One region of the Bacillus cereus group sp. BfR-BA-01430 genome, then DNA from elsewhere that is predicted to be linked to it. Evidence: predicted binding sites of a transcription regulator. Region 1 holds the regulator's gene; each other region holds the start of a gene.

Region 1 (8,485 bases):
TTCTAAAATAGCTTAAATCAAGTTTTGTTTAGAAAAGGGGTAGATGGAAAATGTTTCAGAAGCTCAAGTTTTATTTCATGAGCATATTAATTAGTTCAATATTAGGTGGAATGATTATAGGTGCTAATTTTTTGGTCCATAACATTTATAATTTAGTTGCAGGTAAAGAATATCATTTTAATATGTGGTCTTCTATTATTATATTTAGTCTCGTATTTATTTCGGGTTTCTCGTATATGTTGAAGAAGGGGCCGGATATACTTGTTAATGATTAAATCAATAGCAATTCTCGTAGGCGCTGCCGTAATCTGGGTGGTGTCTTATTTGTTGTTAAGGAAAAAAAGAACAGTTCTGAAACGAAAAAGTAATGGACCGCTTCTTAAGTCGCGCAATTTGAAGAACTTAAAGCGTAAGTTATGAAATTTTGCGCATGGGGGGACTAGCCCTCCCAATGGGCAAAATCAATCTTTGGTAAGTACTGGAACTTCAAGGTATGAATTTTAATTTTAAACATATACATGTATAGAGTTTATTTCTATAAACAAGGAGTGAGTGAGGTGAACAGGGTAGGGAAGGCTGATTTTGTTTCTGGATTTGTACCGAATCATAATCATGGGTCTGTAGATTATACATCTGTAGATGCAGGGCATGTACATCAATGTTTAGATGTATCTTCTCCCCCAATTCAAACGCAGGATGGACATGTACATTATACAGAAGGTTATGTTGTATTTGAGGATGGGCATACTCATTACTATAAAGCGTACTCAGGGCCGGCAATTCCAGTTGGAAATGGAATGCATGTTCATTATTATGATTTTTATACAACGGAAGATAATGGTCATAAACATCGTATTAGAGGAGTAGACCAGCCTGCTCCGGGTAATAAATAGCGCTGAGGTGTGAACTTTTTAAAACAATATATTTGGAAACTCCTAAGTTGATGTTGAAAGGGATAGTAAATCATAACATTTCATATATATAGTGTCATAATGGTGTTTTTAGGGGATGGGGGGATTTGAATGGCGAACGGGGAGCAACAATCGATTCCTGGTCATTTTGTTATGGATACGCAGAGGGCGATGTTACTTCCGCCAGAATTGAAAGCTGCACCTTCTGAATCATTAACAGAACAATTATTTATTGAGAGGTCGTTAACTGAAAATCGCTTTTGGTTAAGGATTATGAAGGAGCACGCACTTTTTCTTGGTGAAGGATTTAACCGAAAAGACACAAACTTAATTCAACAGGTGGATCAATTTTTTCATCTTTTTGATCGACATTTACAAAAAGCGTTTTCTATCCCTCAAACTGTTCAAGCAGTCAGGCAATTAAATGAAGAAAGTATTCAGCTCGTTTATGCATTTCGTAATTATAAAAGAAATCTTTTAATTTTAATTATTAATTGTAAAGTAAGTGGGTTTAACTTTCCGTTATTAGTAGATCATATTGCACGTGAAGCAGAGTATTTTATACGAACACTCCAGAAATTTAATGAAGGGAAAATGGATCCAATTCAAGATGCGATCATTAGTGAAAATGTATTTTGGTTAAGAATTATGATGGAACATTCTCGTTTTATTGCCTCATTACTTGATCAATCAGAACGAAATTTAGTTCATACTGCTTTAAAATTTGGTGATGATTTCGAAGTCCTTCTTAGTCAAGCTAGAGATGTAGAATCAATGTTATATCAGAAACAACCAACATACCCGATTATCGGAAAAATGAATAAAGATAGTGAAAACGCTACAGTTGAATTGAGAAATTTCAAAAAAGCAGGATTGGAACTTATTCAAACATGTCAAATTCGAAATGTAATTAATCCGCTATTAGCGGATCATGTTGTAAGGGAGGCGGAGCATTTCTTATTTATGATTCATGTGTTAGAAGAAAGGTTGAAGCAAAAACAGATGCAACAGTCGATGGAATGAGGGTTCGTGATTAGTGGAGGATGAAGAAACCCTGCTGATTAAAGTTTCACTTTATTCGGAGCTTCTCAAAACATGAATTTTTTAATATGCAGTTACGAATAGTATTTTTAGTGAAAAACGGTAAGTCCTTCATTAAGGAATTATCGTTTTTTTTTGAGACGTTCTTTCAATTCATGACAATGGTCTTGTAATATTTCAATCAAATATACAACAGTACCTTGTAGTAAGTAATAGTAAATGGTATATTATGGTTAGTGGAAGTACCTTGCATTAAGTAGTACTGATAAAAAGGAGGATTGTCCTTGAACGTCCAGTTTAAGAAAGGTGTGCTGGAGCTTTGTGTACTGGCACTTGTTAAAAGAAAAGATTGTTACGGATATGAACTTGTTCAAGAGATTTCCGATAAATTTTTAATATCAGAAGGTTCTGTTTATCCGTTGTTACGCCGATTAACAAAAGAGGGATATTTTCAAACATATTTAAAAGAATCAACGGAAGGGCCGCCGCGTAAATATTATCAATTAACAAATCTAGGAGAAGAACAACTACATTTACTTGTAACGGAATGGCGTGATTTCGCTAAAGGGGTACAGGAAATTATTGAAGGGGTGTAATGAGATGAATCAGGAGCAATTTCTTCAAGAATTATCAACACATCTTAGAAAGCTACCAGAGGAAGAAAGAAGAGATATTTTATATGACTATGAGGAGCATTTTCGGTTTGGGCTAGAGGAAGGGAAGACAGAAGCGGAAATTATAAAGGGGCTTGGCTCGCCAAAAGCGATTGCAAAAGAGATGTTAGCTTTATATCGTTTTGATGAGATGAAAAAAGATCCGTCCGCATCAAATATAACAAGAGCTGTTACGTCGGTAGTTGGACTTAGTTTATTAAACTTCATTATTGTATTAGGACCTTTAATCACAATTATAAGTTTTATATTCTCAATGTGGATTGGAGGGATCTCCTCCGTTATAGCACCATTACTAGTAGTAATTAAGATACTAACGGGCACTTTTTTATGGCTTGATATATTTGTTTCCATTACATTTTTTGGGGTTGGATTGTTAGTATGTATCGGTGCTTACTACTGTACAAAATGGTTTAAAAATCTTTGTATACGCTATGTCAATTGGAATCTCAAAATGATTAGAGGGGAAAAATGAGATGAAAAAAATAATATTGGTAGCCATTGTTTGTATTGTAGTTGGCATTATTGGTATATCACAAACATATTCGGAGATGGTAGATACGGCGAAGCAGAAAGAAACGGAAAAGGTTATAAAAAATGAAACAATTAAAAATATAGATATTGATTTAGATGTTGGAGATATTGTGATTCAAAAAGGAAATGATTCTTCTTTCTATGTGAAACAGTCAGAAAATATTGAAAAACAAAGAGTGAGTGTTAATGAAGAAGGAGATACATTAAAAGTAAAAGGGAAAATAAAAGAAGGGTTTTCATTTGACGTTTCATTTTTATTTTCTGGAATTGAAACGTCAAAGCTAACAATTGTTGTTCCGGAGCGTTCTTATCAAAAAATAAAAATAAGGTCCTCTGCCGGTGATCTTACAGTAAGTGACGTGAAGAGTGAACGTGTAGAAGCCTTAACGTTTGGTGGAGATGTTGAAATGGATCGAGTGACAGCAAAAACAGTAGAAGGCTCTTCAAAAGCAGGAGAAGTGGAAATAAAAAGAACGAGCGGTAAAGTCGTTGCAAAAACAGCTGGTGGAGATGTAGAGGTTATAGGTCATGATGTAAAGTACGATTTACAAGCAAGCTCAGAAGCGGGGGACATAGACATTCGTTTACTTGAGAAGCCTCAGAATGCAGTTGTGAGCGGTAAGACGTATGCGGGAGAAGTGGAGATTTTTCAAACAGAGGATAGGAATGTCACATTTGGCGATGGTAGTGTGAAAATCACGGGAAAAACAGCTGGGGGAGATGTTAGCATTCAAGTGAATGAAACATAGACAAGTGAAGATCATTTTCGTTTTATAAATGGGAAGGAAAGAATTTTAAAACGCGACTGTTCCTGCAAAGTACAGATTTTTAAGGATGATGCTAGAGAAGTCACATTTAGAAATGATAGTGTGCAAATTGAGAGGAAAACAGCTGTGGACGATGGTATAATGAAAATACATTAAAAAATAGACCATTTCGGTCTATTTTTTAATGTAAATCACGATATACACCAATTACTTTTCCGATAACAGAAACTGAATTTAAAATAATTGGTTCTAAAGAAGAGTTTTCTGGTTGTAGACGGAAGTGATCTTTTTCTTTATAAAAACGTTTAACAGTTGCTTCATGATCTTCTGTTAGAGCGACGACAATCTCACCATTGTTTGCAGAATGTTGCTGACGAACAACAACTAAATCTCCATCAAAAATACCAGCTTCAATCATACTATCTCCAGATATTCGCAGCATGAATACTTGATCAGCTCCAGCAACGATACTTGCAGGGAGTGGAAAATGTTCTTCCACACTTTCTACAGCTGTAATCGGTAAACCAGCTGTAACTTTTCCGACAATTGGTACTTGAACAACAGATTGTGTGCCTGTTTCGATTCTTTCTTCTCCTAAAATTTCAATCGCTCTCGGTTTCGTTGGATCGCGTCGAATATATCCTTTCTCTTCTAGACGTGATAAATGTCCGTGCACTGTAGAACTGGAAGCAAGGCCGACTGCTTGACCAATTTCACGTACGGAAGGCGGGTAACCTTTTTCCTGTACTTTCAGTTTAATGAAGTCGAGAATGTCTTGCTGGCGTTTTGTTAACTTTTCCATTTTTTAACACCTCGTTTTCTTTCGTTTTTCTTATTCATAAGTATACCATGTGAAAAAACATTCTACAAACATAAGTTCGAACATATGGAGGATTTATGCTAAACTAATAAAAAATCAAAAAGAGGAAGAGGGTTTCAAATGAATGCAATCATTTATGCTCGTGTAAGTACAACGAAAGAAGCGCAAGAAACATCATTGGCACGTCAAAAAGATGAATTGTTGCATTTAGCTGAGCGATATCAAATGAATGTTATAAAGGTGGTTGAAGAACAAGCAAGTGGTTATACAATTGAACGTGAAGGAATATTGGAAATATTAGACATGATAAGAGATGAGCAAATTGAGGTACTTCTTATTCAAGATGAAACAAGGCTTGGCAGAGGAAATGCGAAGATTGCTTTAATGCATTGCTTACATAAAGAAGGAGTAAAAGTATATACGCATACACATAACGGTGAGTTGCAGCTGTCTGATTCTGATTCAATGGTACTTGACATTATTGGTATCGTTGAAGAGTATCAAAGAAAAATTCATAACTTAAAGATAAAACGTGGCATGAAAAGGGCGGTAGAAAGAGGATTTCGACCGGAGAAAAATTTGAAAAACCGACATTTGAGTACGGGGCGTGAGAAAAAAGAAGTGCCGATTGAGGAGATTGTTCGTTTGCGCCGCAATGAATTAACTTTTGAAGAGATTGCTGCAACACTTCGCGGATTTGGATATGATGTTTCTAAAGCTACCGTGCATCGCAGGTATGTGGAATATACGAAGCAATTGCTTGATAAACAAGACTAACTATTGTATGATAATAATCAGTTTTTAGTAGAAAGGGGATTCGAGATGCTAAGTCACGAACTCATTGAACGTATTAACTTCTTAGCGAAGAAAGCGAAGAATGAAGGTTTAACTGAAGAAGAACAACGGGAACGTCAATCGCTCCGTGAACAATATTTAAAAGGGTTTCGTCAAAACATGTTAAACGAATTAAAAGGAATTAAAATCGTGAATGAAGAGGGGAAAGATATTACCCCGGCGAAATTAAAAGCGTTAAAAAAGCAAAATAATGCAAAGTTAAATTAAAAGATGGGACAAGCCCATCTTTTTTATTTTCATAGAAATATATAGTGGTGTAGTTTCTTTTGCTCTTCATTTTATTACCATCCAGTTATGATTGAGAGTTGCTTCCACCGTTTTTCTTTCCAATATATAGTTTGCAATGATTTCAGACATATCAGTCGGTATGTCTTTTATAACCGGTTTATTTTGATACATAAAGTAGTTCCCGCCACCGCTTGCCCGGTAGTTATTCATAACAACATCATACTCATCCGTAAGCGAAAGAGGCTCTCCATTGTAATGTAAGGAAACAACTCTTTTCCCAATTGGTTTTGAAATGTTTAGTATGTATGAAATACCTTCCCACATATCATAATTATAATGTTGTGGCTTTGGCTTAATATAGGCAGGGTTTACAATAATATCTCCGTTTTCATTCAATGAGAAATATTCAGCAGATCGTTCGAGCGCTTCCAAAATATCTTGTCCTGTAATGCGAATGACTTTTAATGTGTTTGGATAAATGTAATTAGAAACAATATCGCGCATTGTAATCTCATTTGGGAATCCGGGAGACGCATTGTGAAATAAACTTGTACAAGAAATATCAACTTCAGCTACGTCCATTTGTACTGTATTGATAAATTCGATAAAAGGATGATCCTGTAACCGAACTTGCATCGGATCATGAATTTTCATATCACCAATCATTGTACCAATTGGTTGATCGAGCCATTTTTGCGTTCGCTCTTCATAGTCAGATACAAGTGAAAGTAATGTATTGTCTGCTGGAACACCTTCTACAGATAGTAGTTCAGAACGACATGTTTGTATGATCCATCGATTATTATTTTGTTCTAATTCTATTTGAACTTTCCCTAATGAATGGCCATTACATCCAGGTTGTAACACAGTTACCCCATTTATTGTTTCGTTTTCGATGAAACGGTGTTGATGACCGGTTAGTAAGATATCCATTCCTTCTATTTCATGACACATAGCAAAACCTTGATTTTCCCCTGTTAAAGCTTCCGTTGGTTCGCCGGACTGTAAATCTCTTTCAAATCCACCGTGATAAGCTACAACTAATACATCAGGTGCTTCTTGCTTATGAATAAAAGAAACCCATTTTTTTGTTGTTTCTAATGCGTCTTCAAATTGTAAGTCTTGAATATGATGTGGTTGCTCCCAATTTGGAATGTAATGGGTTGTAACTCCTAAAATAGCGATTTTTATATTTGGTTCGATATGCTTGATCATATAAGGTTTCCCAAAATAAGGTTTTTTTGTCCTTTTATTTAAAATATTTGCACAAAGGTAAGGCATATTAGCATGTGAGACTGCTTTATTTAGTATGTCCATTCCGTAATTAAACTCGTGGTTTCCAATAATGGCTGCATCATAGTGAATATAGTTAGCAAGTATTGTCATCGGATGATCTTTATCGCTTTCGTAAGAAGCATAGTGGTAAGTAAATGGTGTCCCTTGAATGAAATCACCGTTGTCAATTACAATGACATGTTCATGCTGCAAACGCTCTTGCTGGATACGTGTTGCAATTTTTGCTAATCCAATTTCTGCGATTTCGTTATTTCGGTAATGAAGTGGATAAACGGTTCCATGTACATCGCTTGTAAGTAGAATATTGACCTGTACAGTATGATGTTCTTTCAATATCAATCATCCTTTTATGTTGTTTATACATTTATCATAACAAATAAATATAAATACGATTGTATATAATGTTTAGAATATGTAAAAATTCTGTAAATAATACTTTGTGTTAGGGATTTTATGGTATATTTCTACGTGTTTACAGCTCGTCATTTTATGAATTAAGAAAATGGAGGATTTCACATGTTAAAAAAAGTTTTCATGATGGGGGCGACAGCCATACTAGTAGCTAGTTTACTAAGCGGTTGTGGGACAAAGGAATCAAGTGCAACGAAGAACGAAGATAAGAAAAAAGGATATGTACCGAAAACATTAAATGTTCAGTTTGTTCCTTCACAAAATGCAGATACGTTAGAGGCGAAAGCAAAGCCGCTTGAAAAGTTGTTAAGTGATAAGCTCAATATTCCTGTTAAAGTTAGCGTTTCCACGAATTACAATACGATTGTCGAAGCGATGGCATCTAAACAGGTAGATGTAGGCTTTTTACCACCAACTGCCTACGTGTTAGCACATGAGAAGAAAGCAGCCAATGTCATATTACAGGCGCAACGATTTGGAGTAGACGATGAAACAGGTCAACCTACAAAAGATTTAGTAGACTTTTATAAATCTGAGTTTGTCGTGAAGAAAGATTCGAATATTAATAGTATTAAAGATTTGAAAGGGAAAAAAATCGGATATCAAGATGTTACATCTTCTGCGGGATATGTTTGGCCAGCGGCAGTGTTAATGAAGGAAAAGATTGATCCGTTAAAAGATGTGAAACCAGTTACATTAAAGGGACATGATCAGTCTATTATTGCCCTTTTAAATGGTGATGTTGACGCGGCAGTTGTATTCCAAGATGCTCGTAATATTGTTAAAAAGGATTATCCAGATGTATTCGATAAGACCAAAATTATAAAATTCACTGAAAAAATTCCAAACGATACAATTGCGGTGCGTTCTGATTTAGATACAGAATGGAGCAAAAAGCTGCAAGATGCTTTTATTGAAATTGGAAAAGATGAAGAAGGGCATAAAATTATA
Region 2 (8,485 bases), on a different contig from region 1:
CTCATTGCTTGATCACGTATCATATCAATTTTTTTCTTAAGCCTTTGATTTCTCATATCATATTTACGATATTCCGTATTTCGTTTACGACTCTTTGGCTTTCCTTGATCAAACTTTTGTTTTAGTTCAGTTATCACAAAATAATCAAGCTCATTCAAATATATGTTTGCTAAGATCGGACTCACAATTCCACCCTGCGGCGTTCCGCTATATGTGTTGTTGTATCTCCAATCTTCGAGATACCCCGCTCTTAGGAATTTCCATATGAGCCGGATAAAGCGTTCATCGCTTATCCTCTTGCGAAGTATATGGATGAGTACATGATGGTTTATGTTATCGAAGAACCCTTTTATGTCCCCTTCGATAAACCAGTTAACCGCAGTAAACGTATTTTTGATTTGCATGAGAGCCGAGTGACAACTATGTTTTTCTCTGAAGCCATGAGAGAACTCTGAAAATGTTGGTTCGTATATTGCCTCTAGTATCATCCTGCATACTTCTTGAACGATTCTGTCGGTGAAAGTTGGGATACCAAGTGGTCTTGTTTCCCCATTACTCTTTGGGATATTTACTCTTCTTACTGGTTTTGGTTGGTACGTTTCATCCTTTAATGAAGAGATAATAGATTCTATCTTTTCATCTCCAAAACCATCTGCCGTTTCTTCCTCTATTCCTTTTGTTGCGCTACCTTTATTTTTGTATATCTTTGTATAGGCTTTAATATAGAACTCTTTGTTGTACATGTTTCTGTACAACCTGTCATAACGATAATTTTCTTTACTAGCTTGCTTGGATAGATTGTATAATACAACTTCCGAATTTTGCATAGAGCATTTCGCTCCTTTCATCATTGTTTATACTTTGTAAGCTGTCCCCCTTCGCCATGTAATGGGCTTTCCCCATCTCGGACTACTACGAGAACTCCGTTACCATATTGGATATTCAGTACCTTTGTACATAGCCTGTAGTGGCGTTCCAACTTAGGTAATCCCCATTTAGTATGTTGCATACAGGCTCGATCAGTTGTCGGAAGGAACGTTCATCCTTTTCCCATATCTATGGGTGCGTCCATCCTATTCATTCAGAAACTAGGTCAGCGCATCGATCTAGTACGCTTCCCCATGCTTTAACGTCTCCATTTATGACGTAAAGCAGGATAGATTCTAGGTTTCAAACGGTTTCCTAGACGGGAAACATTGCCCCGCTCAGACTGTTCTTCAAGCAGTTTAGCCTTCTTCCTCATACTCATCTTTTATACCTCGCCACTCAGTCGTAACCTTTCCGTTTAGGTTAACTTATGGCTTTCCCGACATGCTACACTCCCCCTTTGGTTTCCCGCAGAGATAAGTCGGTTGGTATTTTAACCGTTTCTGTAGTTAATTCACCGCCTACTGGTGAAATATGCAACACCCTTATGGGCGCACGATAGACTGCTTTACGTCACCGACCATAAACAAATTACCTTCTTGTTCCGAATCTTTCGTTACGAGTTTAATAATGGATTCTTGAACGAAGTTTGTATCTTGATATTCATCGACGAGAACTTCCGCAAATGTATTGCGGTATTGAAGTGCAACTGGCGATGGGCGCAGTTCCCCATCTTCACCTTGCTCGCTTAAAATTTGCAAACAAAAATGTTCTAAATCTGTAAAATCAACCATTCCTTTATCACGTTTTACCGCTTGGAATCGACTCGAGAACTCTTTAACAAGCTGCACGAGTTTTCCTAATACAGGATGCATCTCTTGAAAATCATGTAAAAAGCTTTCTGGTTTACGACTAAACAGTTCTTCTTGTAATTTCTTCACTTCATCTTTTGCTTGATTGCGAAGCGAATCGACCTGTTTCACAATATCTTCGTTATAATCGCTTTTCTTAATACGCTTTAACGTTTGCCACGATACGTGTTGCATTGCTTCATATACACTTGTCCACGACTTCTGCGCCGCATGAGATAGCGTTTCTAGTAAAACGAGATCCGCTTGTAATGTCTCCAGACGCGGAGCAGGACCATCAGGAAGCATCGCTAATTCCATCGCTTTTCGAATATGTTCCTCTGCTGTTTCAAGCTGGAATTTCACATCTTCTAATAAATAAGAAGCATACATTAAATCTTCAATTGTTTTTCCTTCCACGTCATACGCTCCTACTAATGTATCAAGCCACTTTTCTGGATTTGGATGCGCTCCTGCTGCTGTATGAAGTGCCAAAATCATTCGCTGTAAATCATCATCATTACGGTCGCTCGTATAGCGATCGACAAGTTCAAAGAATAGTTGATTCTCTTCTATTCCATACTCTTCTTCTAATATGTCATCTAACACTTCTTCTTTTAATAACTCATTTTCCGTTTGATTCGCGATGCGAAAACGAGGATCGATATCAAGCATGTAATAATAGGAACGAATGACTTGTAAGCAAAAAGAGTGAATTGTTGAAATGGAAGCTTTATTTAATAAGCTCAGCTGCTTCCGTATATGCTGTGAACTCGGTTCATCCATTAACACTTTCTCTAACGCTTCTCCAATTCGATTTTTCATCTCTTGCGCGGCTGCGTTCGTAAATGTTACGACGAGTAAGCGATCGACATCGACTGGATTCTCCTCATTAATAATCTTTTTAATGATACGTTCAACGAGTACTGCTGTTTTCCCGGACCCTGCTGCTGCTGCAACTAAAATATCGCGTCCATGCGCCACAACAGCTTTCCATTGATCATCTGTCCATTGACTACCTTCTGGTTTTGCTGGCCAATTTTCTGCCATCATTCGCCAACCTCCTCTCGAATTTTCTCCATTGCTTCACTATCTTTCATATCTTTTAATGTACGGAACTGATTGTCTTCCAGCGATTCATCGAACTGGCAGACAGAGCGGAAGTTACAAAATGTACACGCTGCTTTATTCCCCATTTTATAGGGAGCAATATCAATGACACCTTCTGTAATGTCATTTCCGATTGTTTCAAACGTATGGTGTACATATTTTTGCAGCACAGAAAATTCTTGTTCACTTGCAATGCTAGAGCGTGCGCTGAAGCTTCCGTCTTTTTTCAACCCGGCTGAAATAATATCAGAGCTTCCTGTTGCTAGTTTGTTATCCATTAAACGAACAACATCAGCATCTCCAAGTACGAGTCCTTTCATTTTAAATTTCTTTAAAATTTCTTTCTCAATCTCGTCTTCAGAAGCGTCACCTTTCACCTCAACAAGTGGATTATGAATATGGAAGTATAACACGCCTGCTGGTGATGCGACTTCGCCCTGTTTCATCCACGTACCAGCATTAGAAATGACGACATCCAAATACGTCAACATTTGCAATGCTAATCCGTAATATACTTCTGTTAAATCCAGCGCTTTCGAGCTCGATTTATAATCAATAATGCGAAGGAACGTACCGCTCTCATCTTCCGCTTTATCAACCCGATCAATGCGGCCGACAACTTCCATTTTCACACCGTTTGATAATGTAAATTCCATCGGTGGTAATGAACCATTGCCTCCCATGCCAAACGGAACTTCTAAATCAACTGGAACAAATCCGCTCGCCTTGGCATGTTCCCTTAGCACAAGCGATGTTCTAAAAATGATTTGCTGTAATTTTTGTTTCAAGTAAGCATGGCGATTTGAGCTTAATAAAATTTGTCTTTGTAATAATGGAGCAATTTCTTCTATTACTAATATGGAAAGATGCTCACATTCTTTTACGGATAAATCCGCCCAAGTCCGGTTTTCACGCAAGAGCTTGTCCGCAATTTTCTTTAGCGCTGCATGGAATAACTCTCCAATATCTGGTGCATCTAATTTAAATATATCGCGCTCTCTCAATGATAAACCGTGCTGCGCAAAATGAGCGTACGCACAGCGATTAAATAATTCCATACGAGAGACACTTCCTTTTATTTTCTCTCCGTATAAAATTCGACTTACAGCTGCACTTAGTTTCTTCGCACGATTTCGATAAAACAAACTGGATAAGACGCGATTGCTTTTTTGCTTCCATTCATCGGAAGTAACGTAGAAATTATATACATCCCACCAAAAATCTAAATCGCCTTCAAACCCGTATCGTTTCCACGTTTGCAGTTGTTGCATCACATATGACAATGTTACTTCTGGCGTCGTTACATATGAAATTTGTGCTGCGCGCGCTAAGTCGTTTACATCATTTGTTATAAACGTCTCTTTCACATCAGGAAACATTCTCTTTATTTTCTTCATAAAACTAGAAGCGAGTAATGTCTTTCCTTCTTCATCTGCAAGCGGACAAGAAATATATAGTTTCTCAGATGCTCTTGTCACCATTTGATACATCACAAACTGTTCTTCTAATAACGTTTGTCTTGTCGTTGGTGCTAATTCCACGCCCGCTGCTGCAAGAACGTCTCTTTCTTCATCAGAAAGCATCCCTTCATCTGTCGGCGTAGCTGGCATCACGCCTTCATTTGCACCAATGACAAATGTTGCCCGAATATTTGAAAGTCGAGAGCGATCGATATTTGCAATTAATACTTGGTCTAACGATGGCGGGATATTGGCAAATTGAAGTGCCTCAAGCCCTGTCGTCATCACATCAATAAACACCGATAGAGACATACTTTCTTCTCCAAGCATCTCAACAAATGTATCAAGAAGATTCATCACTTCTTCCCACACTTGATCATGGTCTGTCGCAAATAAGAAATCTCCGCTTTCTTCAGCACGTACGCGTAATTGTTCTAATTTCTTCGGAACATCTAGCTCCTCTAAAAATAAATATACAGCTTCGCACATTTGCATAACGGTACTTGCACGTTTCAATCTTTTTTGCAGGCGAATGACCGGCGTTCTTACAATCTCGCGAAGACGGTTCATTTTCTCTTCCATTTGGCGTTCACTATCTGTTATCACTTCTTTCACTCCATCAAGAGAGCGATAACGACGATACGTCCACGGCTCATCAGCGGTCCATTTCTTACCTTGGACACCGTATGCCAAACAGTAGTTTTCAAATTCATCCATTTCTTCACGCATCACTTCTTTTTTTACATCTAGCGGATATAAAAGTTCTGTTTTCACGCAGCGAAAAACAGCATCATAACGCCAATTCCCACTAATCATTTCTAAAGCAGAACGAATGCATTCTACTAGCGGATGATGAGACATCGGGCGCTTTTCATCAATGAAATGCGGAATATCATAATCTGCAAATAATGTTCTTAACACATCATAATAGCTTTCTCCGTTTCGAAGAAGTACGGCAATATCGCGGTAACGATACTTCTCTTCTGCGACAAGTCTACGAATTTCTCGCGCTACTCCTTCTACTTCTGCCCGTAAATTCGCAGCTGTATGGATGGCAATGCTCGCCCCTCCGTAAAATTTTTCGTTCGGACGCGATTCATAGTAAGCTTCTAAATGCGCTAACGCTGGAGAATGAAACCGCGGCTGTTCTACAAGCGGTATCGTTTTTTCCATTACAACTTTTTCTTCCCGTGCTACTTGTTTTACTTTTTCATACGTCAGCACTGTTTCATAAAACAAATCCAGTTCATTGACTGGCTGGGCTAACGACTTTTCATCCACCGTTAATGTAATTGTCATCCTTGCTCCGCATCTCATTAACTGCCTTATAATTTCAAGTTCTTGCGGAGAGAACGAATGAAATCCATCGATATAAATTTCGGCATCCTTTACATACTCGGAAAACGGCAGTTTCTCAATAAGAAGCTGTAAATAATCTTCCGAATCTAAATACTTTCCAATTAAAGCTCGTTCAAAATCATCATATAATAGCTGCAAATCATATATTTTATTTGCCAGCAACTTTTGTTCGGCGCTACTGCTATGCGCGTCTAACTGTTGCCACATTTCATATACATGAGATGGCGTTATATTGTAACGTTTAAACTCTGCAATCATACCGCCAAGATGTTCAAAGAACCCATTTTGTTCAGCGGCTTTTTGGAACACATATAATCCTTCTTTGCGCGATTCAATAATTTTGCGAAGTAACATATGCACACCCGCTTCATCAATATGAAGACGACTTGCCCCTCCTACTTCTTGCAACACTTTCCAAGCTAACCGTGAAAAACTAAACACTTGTGCACGAATAGAAGCCCTTACTTCTTCACTTCCTATTAACGCCTGCTGCGTCTGAAATGTCATTTGTTCAGGAACAAGGTATAAAATCGTTTTCCCTCTTGGGCGCTCTTTTAACTCTTCTTGCACTTCTCGTAAACAAAGTGTACTTTTCCCACTTCCTGCTCTTCCAATCACAAATCGAAGTGTCATGTAACCCCACCTTTCACCTATATAACGAACATTCGTTTCTGTCATCATTGTATGATAGGACACGAAAAAAGACAAACAGAGACTGCTTGCCTTTTTTCCTCTTTTCTATATTATAAAACATTCTATTCACCTTTTGAAAAGTTCATTTGCATTTCGTTAATCGGCCAATAACGTAAATCGACTTTTCCAACAACCGCATCTGCTTTTATAAAGCCAAAATGTCGGCTATCCCAGCTCCCAAGACGGTTATCGCCAAGCACAAAAATATACCCTTTTGGCACAACCTTTTTTTTCGTTAACTCTTCCAACTTAAAATCTCCTGTCAACTGGCGTCCTTTCACTTGTTCCTTATATGTTTCTAAATACGGTTCCTTAACAAATTGACCATTAATATATAATTGATCCTGCTTATATTCAATATGATCTCCAGGTAAACCAATGATTCGTTTTACATAGTCCTCTTTTTTATTCGCATGGAACACAACAACATCAAATCGATGTAACTCTCCAACTTGATAACTCACTTTATTCACAACAAGCATATTACCATCTTGAAGCGTTGGCATCATCGACTTTCCCTCTACAACATAAGTCGAGAAGAAAAACGTTCGAAAAAAAAGAGCTAGCAGTATCCCGATAAGAATCGTTCTCATCCACTCTACGCTTTCTTTTTTCAAAGTTTGCTTCATCAGCCTCTCCCCTCACCCTTTTCTACAATGACGCTGTATGCACAGTGCGGACTTCTCTTCTCAATGCAGTTCTAATTTCACTTCAATTTTCTTACCAACATACCAAAGAATAAAAATAACCCCTATCACAATAATTGTTTTTAAAGGATTATGAATAAAAGAAGTTAAATCATGACCGATATAGCTTAACATGAAAATCATAACAAGTTTTCCAAGTATTAAAGCTAATCCAAACTGCCTTACACTAATGCGCGATAATCCCGCGACTACATTAATCAATGCAGATGGCGTAAATGGAAAACAATACAATACAAAAATAGGTGCGAATCCTTTTCGTTCAATCCATCCCATTGCACTTCGCACTTTCGGATGTTTATTGATATAAGAAAAAAAGCGACTTCGCCCAAACTTACGAATGACAAGAAAAACAAGAAATGCACCTAGCACCGAACCGAGCCAAGAATAGAAAAATCCAAGCCATAGACCAAAAGCAACCGCATTTGCCATAACAAATACGATCAGTGGAAGTACAGGAATAAGCGCTTCTGCCATCGGCAAGCCAATGCCAAGGAGCGGACCAAACGCCCGGTAACTCTCGACAAGTTGGTCCATATTTTCTGCTGAAAAGTATTCTTTGATTGTTTGAAAATCCATTCTACAATTTACCCCTTTATTATATTCACTATCCCTACTTTATCATTGCTTCGTATAAAGAGGAAATGGTAGATATGACATATGGAGATGTATGTATTAAAGTTCCATACGACGATGTAAAACTCCTTCCTGATTGTCATATGATTATCTATTATGATTTGACAGGATGTTACACCTTTCACGTTTCCATGTAACAAAAAGAAACCAGGTACTTCATCATATCTGGTTTCTTTTCATTTTATTATATGAACATCTTGCCTGATCTATTAGTCATTCTCCTTCTATATCTTCTTCCTTTACAAGGTACACTTTTTCATACGCTGGTCTTAACGTTGATATCGCTTCTTTTGCAACTGGCTTAAACTGCAAGTTTCCTTGTTTATCTTTCCGATCTTCATATTCTGTTCTCAGCTTTGCTGTACGGTTTTGTTGATTCTCAAAACTACTCTTTGACATCTCTAATTTCACTGCAAACCCATTAATAAATCGAATAATAAGATTGCCGTCTGTTAACTCTTTATTGCTTGCAATATGAAAATGAGAGAGCCATGCACATTCCTTTCTTGAATAGGAATAGGTGGGAAAGAAATAGAGTTGATCTGTGGGACTGATTGCGATGGGAGCTTTATGAGTAATACGTGTTAACTCTTTTGTCCCTTCTTTCCTCCCTAAAAAACTTGATCCATGCTTACGACAGCTTCGTTCTACAATATCAAGCGGCTTTTGGAACATGAAAAAAGAGTCTTCCACTTCAATTACTCTCGTTATTACACTTTTTTCCCCTAAAATAACGGGCAGTAAAGCCATCGTTTTTTTATTTACTATATAGTTTTCAACATAGCGCTCAGCTCTACCATCCATGTTG
Region 3 (8,485 bases), on a different contig from region 1:
ACTTGTCATACAAGTACCATTTCGAGCAATGCGAGTTGGCAGTACACAGTCAAACATATCGATACCGCGAATGGCACCATCAATTAATGAATCAGGAGAACCGACTCCCATTAAATAACGAGGTTTATTTTCTGGAAGAAGCGGTGTTGTAAACTCAAGGACACGATTCATAATATCTTTTGGCTCCCCTACTGATAAACCGCCTACAGCGTAACCAGGGAAGTCCATTGAAACAAGGTCCTTAGCACTTTGGCGACGAAGCTCTTCAAACTCTCCACCCTGTACAATACCGAATAACCCTTGATCTTCCGGGCGCTGATGCGCTTTTAAACAACGCTCTGCCCAACGGCTTGTACGCTCTACAGACTTTTTCATATATTCAAAAGTAGCTGGGAATGGTGGGCATTCATCAAATGCCATCATAATATCTGAACCTAAAGCATTTTGAATTTCCATCGCTTTTTCTGGCGATAAAAATAGCTTGTCTCCATTTAAATGGTTGCGGAAATGCACACCTTCTTCTTCAATACGACGGAAGTCACTTAAACTAAATACTTGGAATCCACCAGAATCCGTTAAAATAGCGCGATCCCAGTTCATAAATTTATGCAGGCCACCTGCTTCACGTACAATTTCATGACCTGGACGCAGCCATAGATGATACGTATTACTTAAAATAATGCCAGAATCCATCGCTTTTAATTCTTCTGGTGACATTGTTTTCACTGTTGCTAATGTACCAACTGGCATAAAGGTCGGTGTATCAAAAGATCCATGTGGCGTATGCACACGACCTAAACGTGCGCCCGTTTGCTTACATTTCTTAATAAATTCGTAACGAATTGCTGTCATAAATTTACTCCTTCTTTATTTCATTCTCTCTTTCGTATGAGATGCAAGAAACATCGCATCACCAAAACTAAAGAAACGGTATTTTTCTTTCACTGCTTCATTATAGGCATGAAGCACATTTTCTCTACCTGCAAATGCACTCACCAGCATAATTAATGTTGATTTTGGTAAATGGAAGTTTGTAATTAAACCGTCAATTGCTTTAAATTCATAACCTGGATACATAAAGATATCCGTCCATCCAGATGCACCGCAAAGTTTACCATCATGCTCTGTAGCAATTGTTTCAAGTGTACGCGTTGATGTCGTACCAACTGTAATAATACGGCCACCTTTTGCTTTCACGTCATTTAATACGTCAGCCGTTTCCTGCGACATATGATAATACTCAGCATGCATATGATGATCTTCAATTTTATCAGCCGAAACTGGTCTAAATGTTCCAAGACCAACATGAAGTGTAATGAATGCTAATTTCACACCTTTTTGTTGTAATTTCTCCAGTAACTCTTCTGTAAAATGCAGACCCGCTGTTGGTGCTGCTGCAGAACCAATTTCCTTCGCATATACAGTTTGGTAACGATCGCGGTCTTCTAATGTTTCTTTAATGTAAGGGGGAAGTGGCATTTCTCCCAGTTCATCTAAAATCTCATAAAAGATACCGTCATAAGAAAATTCAAGTTGACGACCGCCTTGATCAGCAGTTCCTACACATGTTGCTTTTAGTTTTCCTTCGCCAAAAGAAATAACAGTTCCTTCTTTCACACGTTTCGCCGGTTTCACAAGTGTTTCCCACGTATCTCCCTCTTCTTGTTTTAAAAGAAGCACCTCAATATGTGCACCTGTATCTTCTTTTACACCATGCAAACGAGCAGGCATAACTTTTGTTTCATTTAAAACTAAACAATCTCCTTCATGTAAATACGCTAAAATATCGCTAAAATGCTCATGCTCGATATCACCTGTTTCACGATCTAACACCATTAACCTTGATGTTTCACGCTTTTCAAGCGGCGTTTGCGCAATAAGTTCTTCTGGTAAATGAAAATCAAACAGATTAATATCCATAACTATATCCACCTATTTCTATTTAAATCGATTTATTATATACATAATAAAAGATAATACAATACTTAACACAATACATGTAATGATCGGAAAATAAAAGGTAACGTTTCCCTTTTTCACAAAAATATCGCCTGGAAGCCTTCCGATAAACTTCCAAGCCAAGCCGATCACAATGAGAAGAATACCAGCTGTTATAAGAAGTTTTGACATATCCGTCATACTTCTGGCATCTCCATTCCGAAATGTTGATATGCAAGTGGCGTAACAATTCTTCCTCGTGGCGTACGCTGTAAGAATCCAATTTGCAGTAAATATGGCTCATATACATCTTCAATTGTATGAGATTCTTCACCAATTGTCGCCGAAACTGTCTCTAATCCAACTGGACCACCGCGGAATTTTTCAATAATACCAAGCAGTAATTTATGGTCAATGTGATCCAGACCTAATTTATCTACTTGCAAGAGCTCTAATGCCATTTGTGTAATTTCCATTGCGATTGTTCCATCGCCTCTTACTTGTGCGAAATCCCGTACGCGTCTTAAAAGACGGTTCGCGATACGCGGTGTACCACGAGCACGCCTTGCAATTTCTAAAGCGGCTAAAGAATCAATTTCCACTTCAAACACTTCTGCTGTTCTTTCTACAATCGCTGATAATTGATCTACTGTATAATACTCCAGTCTTGATAATACCCCAAAACGATCACGAAGCGGAGCTGACAGTGCCCCTGCACGTGTTGTTGCACCCACTAATGTAAAAGGTGGCAAGTCAAGCCTTACTGACCGTGCAGTCGGCCCTTTACCAATGACAATATCAAGACAAAAGTCCTCCATTGCTGGATATAAAACTTCCTCAATAGATCTATGCAAACGATGAATTTCATCAATAAATAGTACATCACCAGGTTGAAGAGCCGTTAACACTGCTGCTAAATCTCCTAGCCTTTCAATTGCTGGACCTGATGTCGTTCGAATATTAACTCCCATTTCGTTTGCGATAATATTAGCAAGCGTTGTTTTCCCAAGTCCTGGTGGTCCATATAATAAGACGTGATCCAATGTTTCCTCACGCATTTTTGCAGCCTCAATAAATACCTCTAAATTATGTTTTGCCTTATCTTGGCCAATATATTGACGGAGTGTCTGTGGCCGCAACGAATATTCTAAGTCTGCATCTTCATATGCAGATTCCCCTGACAGGAGACGTTCGTCCATTCTACTCACCTCTTACCATTTAGTAAAAGACTAAGTGCCTTTTTAATATACTGATCCGTCGTCAATGACTCTTTTAATAACTCCGGCAAGACGCGATTGATTTCACGTTCTGCATAACCGAGTGCACGGAGCGCTTCAAGTGCCTCGTCCAGTTCAGTTGATGAACCTTTTTTCTCATCAAAACGCTCTTCATCTGAGAATAAATCAATGAATGCATCTGGTACAACATCAGCTAATTTTCCTTTTAAATCTAAAATCATTTGACGAGCCGTTTTCTTTCCAACACCCGGAAATTTCACTAAAAACTTCTCATCTTCGTTCTCAATCGCTTGTACAACCTGCCCTGTTTGACCTGAGGCTAAAATGGCAAGCGCACCTTTTGGTCCAATTCCCGATACACCTAAAAGTTTTGTAAATAGTAAACGCTCTTCACGTGTCTTAAAACCGTAAAGTGCCATTATATCTTCTCTTACATAGTGATATGTATATACCCGAATTTCTTGCTTACTTCTTTGGAATACATATGGGTTTGGCGTGAAAATTTGGTAGCCAATTCCATTATGGTCAAGAACGATATATTCCGGTCCTACGTACTCTACATAACCTGTAACATACTCAAACAAAATACGATCTCTCCCTCTCAAATCATGTATTCCATTTTAACATACTTAGCAATAGAAAAGCGAGACTACCCCAACAAATGTTCTCTATTTTAAATTTCTCTTTTTTTTATCTTTTTTTATATTGACAGATTGTTAGCATGCAATTACTATTACATAGTCGAGAATGATTATCAATATTAAGTGAAGGGGTTACACGCATATGAAGCATAAACTATTTATTTTATTTACTCTCATCTTTGTTGTCTTGGCCACTGTTGGCTGTTCTTCTAAAAAAGAAGAACCTACTGCAACAGAGCAAAAAACGAAAGTTGTGAAACATGCAAAAGGTGAGGCTACAATTCCAGTAAATCCAAAAAGAATCGTTGACTTATCTGGATCATCTGAAGAACTATTACTACTTGGACATAAACCGGTTGGTACGGCGAATACATATAAAGATAAAATCCAAAGTCATTTGCAAGAAAAACTAAAAGGTGTAAAAGCAGTTGGATGGTATTGGGCTCCAAAAGTTGATTTAGAAGCAGTTACTGCTTTAAAACCAGATTTAATTATTTTAAACAATCGTCAATTAAAAATTTATGACCAACTAGCAAAGATTGCACCAACAGTCGTTTTAGAAACAAACTTAGAAAACTGGCGCGATAAATTTAAAGAAGTCGGTAAATTATTTGGCGAAGAGAAAAAAGCAACTCAGTGGATTGCCAACTACGATAAAAAAGCCGCTTCTTTATCTAAACAAATTAAAGAGAAAACAAAAGATGAAAACTTTATGTTCCTTGCTATAACGCCACAAAATTTCCGTGTGTATGGCAATTTTGGATATGGAGATATCCTCTTTAATGATTTAAAACTTCCTGCAACAAAAGGAACAGATTTAAAACAAACAATGGCACAAGTATCACTAGAAGGACTTGTTGCGTTCCAACCTGATCAAATGTTTATCGTAAACTTTGGCGGCGAAGCAGATAAAATTTACGAGGATTATAAAAACAGTGCTATTTGGAAAGATAACAATGCAGTGAAAAATAATCACGTTTATGAAGTAAGTAATGAAGTTTTTAATACAAAAGCATTCAATCCAATTGGAAAAGATATGTTAATTGATGAAATTGCAAAACAAATTTTAGATAAGAATAAATAAAACAAACTAGCAACTCATTTCGAGTTGCTAGTTTGTTTTGCATATTGCTTCATCTTCTCCATCGTCTTCACAAAACGTTCTTTTGATTTAATCCGAATGCCGCGCTTTAACTTTGCCCGTTCATAACTTTTTAATTTTTTCATATCAATTTGAAAAAATGAGTGAATTGCATTATCGTTTTTGGGTACACCATTAAAAATTTGTAATATCCCCTCATCTGACACTCCAAAATAACCGCTCGTCTTCAATAAAGGTGAAATATCGTCTATTTTCTTTTGTAATATAATTTGCACATCATCACGATCTACAAGTTGCCAATCTTTATATCGTTGCAAAAGCTGTTCCAAATTCGCTACTTTTTCTGTAAGGATTTCCTCACTCACTTCTCCGTCCAAATACATACGCTCCAGTAAAACTGTCACTTGAGGTTCTTTTTCCATTACATTTGGCGTCGTAACTGCAGCTCTAACATTCGATTCGTAAGATAAACAAAATAGAACAAGCAAGACTTGAACTGCAATCATGATAAATTTCATTTCTATTCACCTCTTCCGAGCAAAATAAAGTGAAACTTCCAACTCTAGTTTCTCCGGAAATGAGAGTTTTATCCAACACTCTCATATAAGGTTGAACAGACTTGTCGCTATTTATCGAAAATGCATATCTTTTGTCCGAATTATCGATATGATTTCATTTATTTTTACAATAAAAAAGACGCCTGAACTTAGCAGGCGTCTTGATGCGTTTTACGGCGAGAGACCAGGCGGCCACATCCGCGTGTTTAGCACTTAAGCATATCTCTCGTCTTACGTAAATTAGCTCATCGCTTTGTTAATATAACATTAATACAACATAAACACAAGCTAAATATGAAAAATATACATTACAAATATAAAGTAAAACTTTAATCAGTGTGAGTTTTCTTCATACCCACCCTCACCAATTGGGCTGTTACGGGCTAAGACTTCCTCTTGTCTTCCTTGCTTCTCTCTAAATCTTGACCCTAAAATAGCAGGATAAAATGAAGAGGAAGGCATAGGCCCTCCTCTTTTTTCGTTATCGCACCGTACCAGTTAGGCTAGCACGAATATCACGGAATAAATCTGTAATATCACGATTTAAATCATTCGTAACCGTTCCATTTCGCAGGCGTGTATTCATTGTATTTACACGATCAAACATATCGTTTCTAACCGTCACATACACGTTACGAGTTCTTACATCATTGACAACAGCTCGGCGAATTTCATTTGCCATTGCCGTTTCATTTGTTACTGTATGACGCGGTTTCACAGCAATCACTACATCATTTCCATATACAACAGTAGAAACTCGATCCACATTATTCATACGCTTAACACGATTCGTAATTCTTTCAGCTGTTTTCCCATCATTGTTCATGTATGAATTATTCATTGTAATGTTACGAGTTGGATGAGGATTTACAATTTGACCATGATAATTCACATCTCGATAATAGTTATATCCCACATCATTACGACGATCATTTACACGATCTGTAATTCTATTTCCATTTCTATACGTTACATAATCTGTATATCGATCTGTGCGCGCTACATGATCTCTATATGGATTTGTACCATAATAAGATGTACGTTCGTAATTATCGTTCACATTACGCTCATCCATCGCATTATTATTAGGTGTACCACATGCTACTAACGCACTGGTAACTAACAAAGAAGCGGCAATTACTTTCACTTTTTTATTCAATCCAAAAACCCCCCTTGTTAGAATGAACTTTTCTCTTGAAAAGCTCCTTCTTATCATAAGTAACAACGGAGGTTTTTACACTGTTAATATTTCACTAAGAATCCATTAGAACGTTTTACTCCTCTTCTTCAATTGGACTTCCAAACATATCAGGCGGATCTGGTTGATAATACATCGTACCTGGCTGTGGTGCATACGCAGTCTGCTCCGGCTGATAATATAAAGGATTTGCAGATTGTGTTCCCCCTGGCTGAGGGCTATACAAAATTCTTCCCTCATCACATCCGCAGTCCTCTTCTTCTGACATAGATGGCGGCATATTATTCTCCATTGGCATTGATGTATATTGCGGTGCTATAGGTGCAAATTGTGGATACGGCATATTATCATACGGGTTTGGATACTGTTGGTATGGATACTGTTGTGGCATCAGTTGTGGATGATAAGGCATTGGTTGCGGCATGATATTTGGCGGTTGATTATTTTCCGCCATCGGCATCATGTTCGGCATTTGATTATTTTCCGCTATCGGCATCATGTTCGGCATTTGATTATTTTCCGCCATCGGCATCATGTTTGGCATTTGATTATTTTCCATCATCGGCATGATTGGCGGCTGAATATTATCCATAATTGGCATTGTGATCGTTGGTGGTAAAACTTGCGGAATCACCTTGTTATCTTTTGCTACATTTGGCGATGCAATATTCCCTATATTTTCTTTTTTCACTTGTGGCGATACGATATTCCCTACATTTTCTTTTTTTGCTTGTGGCGATACGATATTCCCTACATTTTCTTTTTTCACTTGTGGTGATATGATATTCCCTATATTTTCTTTTTTCACTTGTGGTGATATGATATTCCCTATATTTTCTTTTTTTGCTTGTGGGGATACGATATTCTCTACATTTTCTTTTTTTGTTTGTGGTGCTTTCATATGATTTGGTTTCACTTTATGAATTTGAGGAGCAATCAATTCACTCCCCTTTTTAATTACATCTGAAATTTTATATTCCTTGGCAGGTTTAATAGGTGGTTGCGGTGGTTGTGGTAATATATTTATTGAAAACTTCGTATTCTCTTTCGCAGCTTTTTTTTCTTTCTTTTCAATAACAGGCGGCTTTTCAATTACTACTTCAGTTGGCTTCTCCTTTTGGATTGGCGCTTCCTTCTGAATCGGTTTTTCTTTTTGGATTGGTGCTTCCTTCTGAATCAGCTCTTCTTTTTGAATTGGTGCTTCCTTCTGAATCGGCTCTTCTTTTTGAATTGGCGCTTCCTTCTGAATCGGCTCTTCTTTTTGAATTGGTGCTTCCTTCTGAATCGGCTCTTCTTTTTGAATTGGTGCTTCCTTCTGAATCGGCTCTTCTTTTTGGATTGGCACTTCCTTCTGAATCGGCTCTTCTTTTTGAATTGGTGCTTCCTTCTGAATCGGTTCTTCTTTTTGGGATTTTATTTGCATTTCTTTTTGCGTTTGCTGCATAGCTGGTTGTTGCGTAATTGGAGCAGATTCATATGTTATCTCTTCTTCCTCTTCTATAGTAAGTGGCGTTGGTGTTGCCGCGAACTCTTTTTGTTGTACTTCTTTGACATACTCTTTCGGAGGGACTGAACCAGCACCCGCATTTTTCTTTACATGAACGCTACCTGATGGTACTTTAATCTTCATACCCGGCATAATAAGATCTGGGTTACTAAGTTGTGTATTCGCTATTTTTAACGTTTCGAAATCCACTCCGTACTTTTTCGCAATCTTCCAAAGGGTATCCCCTTTTTGCACGATATGAATCTTCAAATTTTCCCCCTCCTGTATATCTTATCTATGAATCAAAACACTTTGAAATGACTCT

The links. Region 1 encodes LexA, which represses DNA repair genes until DNA is damaged. Its sites were predicted from a motif close to CGAACATATGTTCG; they were not measured.
Positions count from the first base shown of each region.
Region 2: the regulator LexA is predicted to act here: its motif matches at 6,303-6,316, upstream of addB (helicase-exonuclease AddAB subunit AddB).
Region 3: the regulator LexA is predicted to act here: its motif matches at 3,831-3,844, upstream of ruvA (Holliday junction DNA helicase RuvA).

Region 1 covers NZ_JAKUEW010000002.1:729,949-738,433, reverse strand. Annotated here, with positions in the region: gene MR058_RS08075 (hypothetical protein) at 51-275, shown strand; gene MR058_RS08070 (YmaF family protein) at 558-893, shown strand; gene MR058_RS08065 (DUF2935 domain-containing protein) at 1,023-1,934, shown strand; gene MR058_RS08060 (PadR family transcriptional regulator) at 2,237-2,548, shown strand; gene MR058_RS08055 (DUF1700 domain-containing protein) at 2,553-3,098, shown strand; gene MR058_RS08050 (DUF4097 family beta strand repeat-containing protein) at 3,100-3,906, shown strand; gene lexA (transcriptional repressor LexA) at 4,106-4,726, opposite strand; gene MR058_RS08040 (YneB family resolvase-like protein) at 4,865-5,521, shown strand; gene MR058_RS08035 (DUF896 domain-containing protein) at 5,567-5,806, shown strand; gene MR058_RS08030 (bifunctional metallophosphatase/5'-nucleotidase) at 5,873-7,456, opposite strand; gene MR058_RS08025 (phosphate/phosphite/phosphonate ABC transporter substrate-binding protein) at 7,640-8,485, shown strand, end outside.
Region 2 covers NZ_JAKUEW010000001.1:293,987-302,471, reverse strand. Annotated here, with positions in the region: partial or broken gene MR058_RS01550 (reverse transcriptase domain-containing protein) at 1-827, opposite strand, end outside; partial or broken gene MR058_RS01545 (UvrD-helicase domain-containing protein) at 1,419-2,765, opposite strand; gene addB (helicase-exonuclease AddAB subunit AddB) at 2,765-6,277, opposite strand; gene lepB (signal peptidase I) at 6,400-6,966, opposite strand; gene MR058_RS01530 (TVP38/TMEM64 family protein) at 7,027-7,620, opposite strand; gene MR058_RS01525 (competence protein ComK) at 7,891-8,481, opposite strand.
Region 3 covers NZ_JAKUEW010000012.1:29,760-38,244, forward strand. Annotated here, with positions in the region: gene tgt (tRNA guanosine(34) transglycosylase Tgt) at 1-852, opposite strand, end outside; gene queA (tRNA preQ1(34) S-adenosylmethionine ribosyltransferase-isomerase QueA) at 868-1,920, opposite strand; gene MR058_RS17670 (DUF2905 domain-containing protein) at 1,939-2,139, opposite strand; gene ruvB (Holliday junction branch migration DNA helicase RuvB) at 2,136-3,137, opposite strand; gene ruvA (Holliday junction DNA helicase RuvA) at 3,143-3,760, opposite strand; gene MR058_RS17685 (iron-hydroxamate ABC transporter substrate-binding protein) at 3,960-4,901, shown strand; gene MR058_RS17690 (BofC C-terminal domain-containing protein) at 4,916-5,437, opposite strand; gene MR058_RS17695 (YhcN/YlaJ family sporulation lipoprotein) at 5,958-6,635, opposite strand; partial or broken gene safA (SafA/ExsA family spore coat assembly protein) at 8,262-8,430, opposite strand.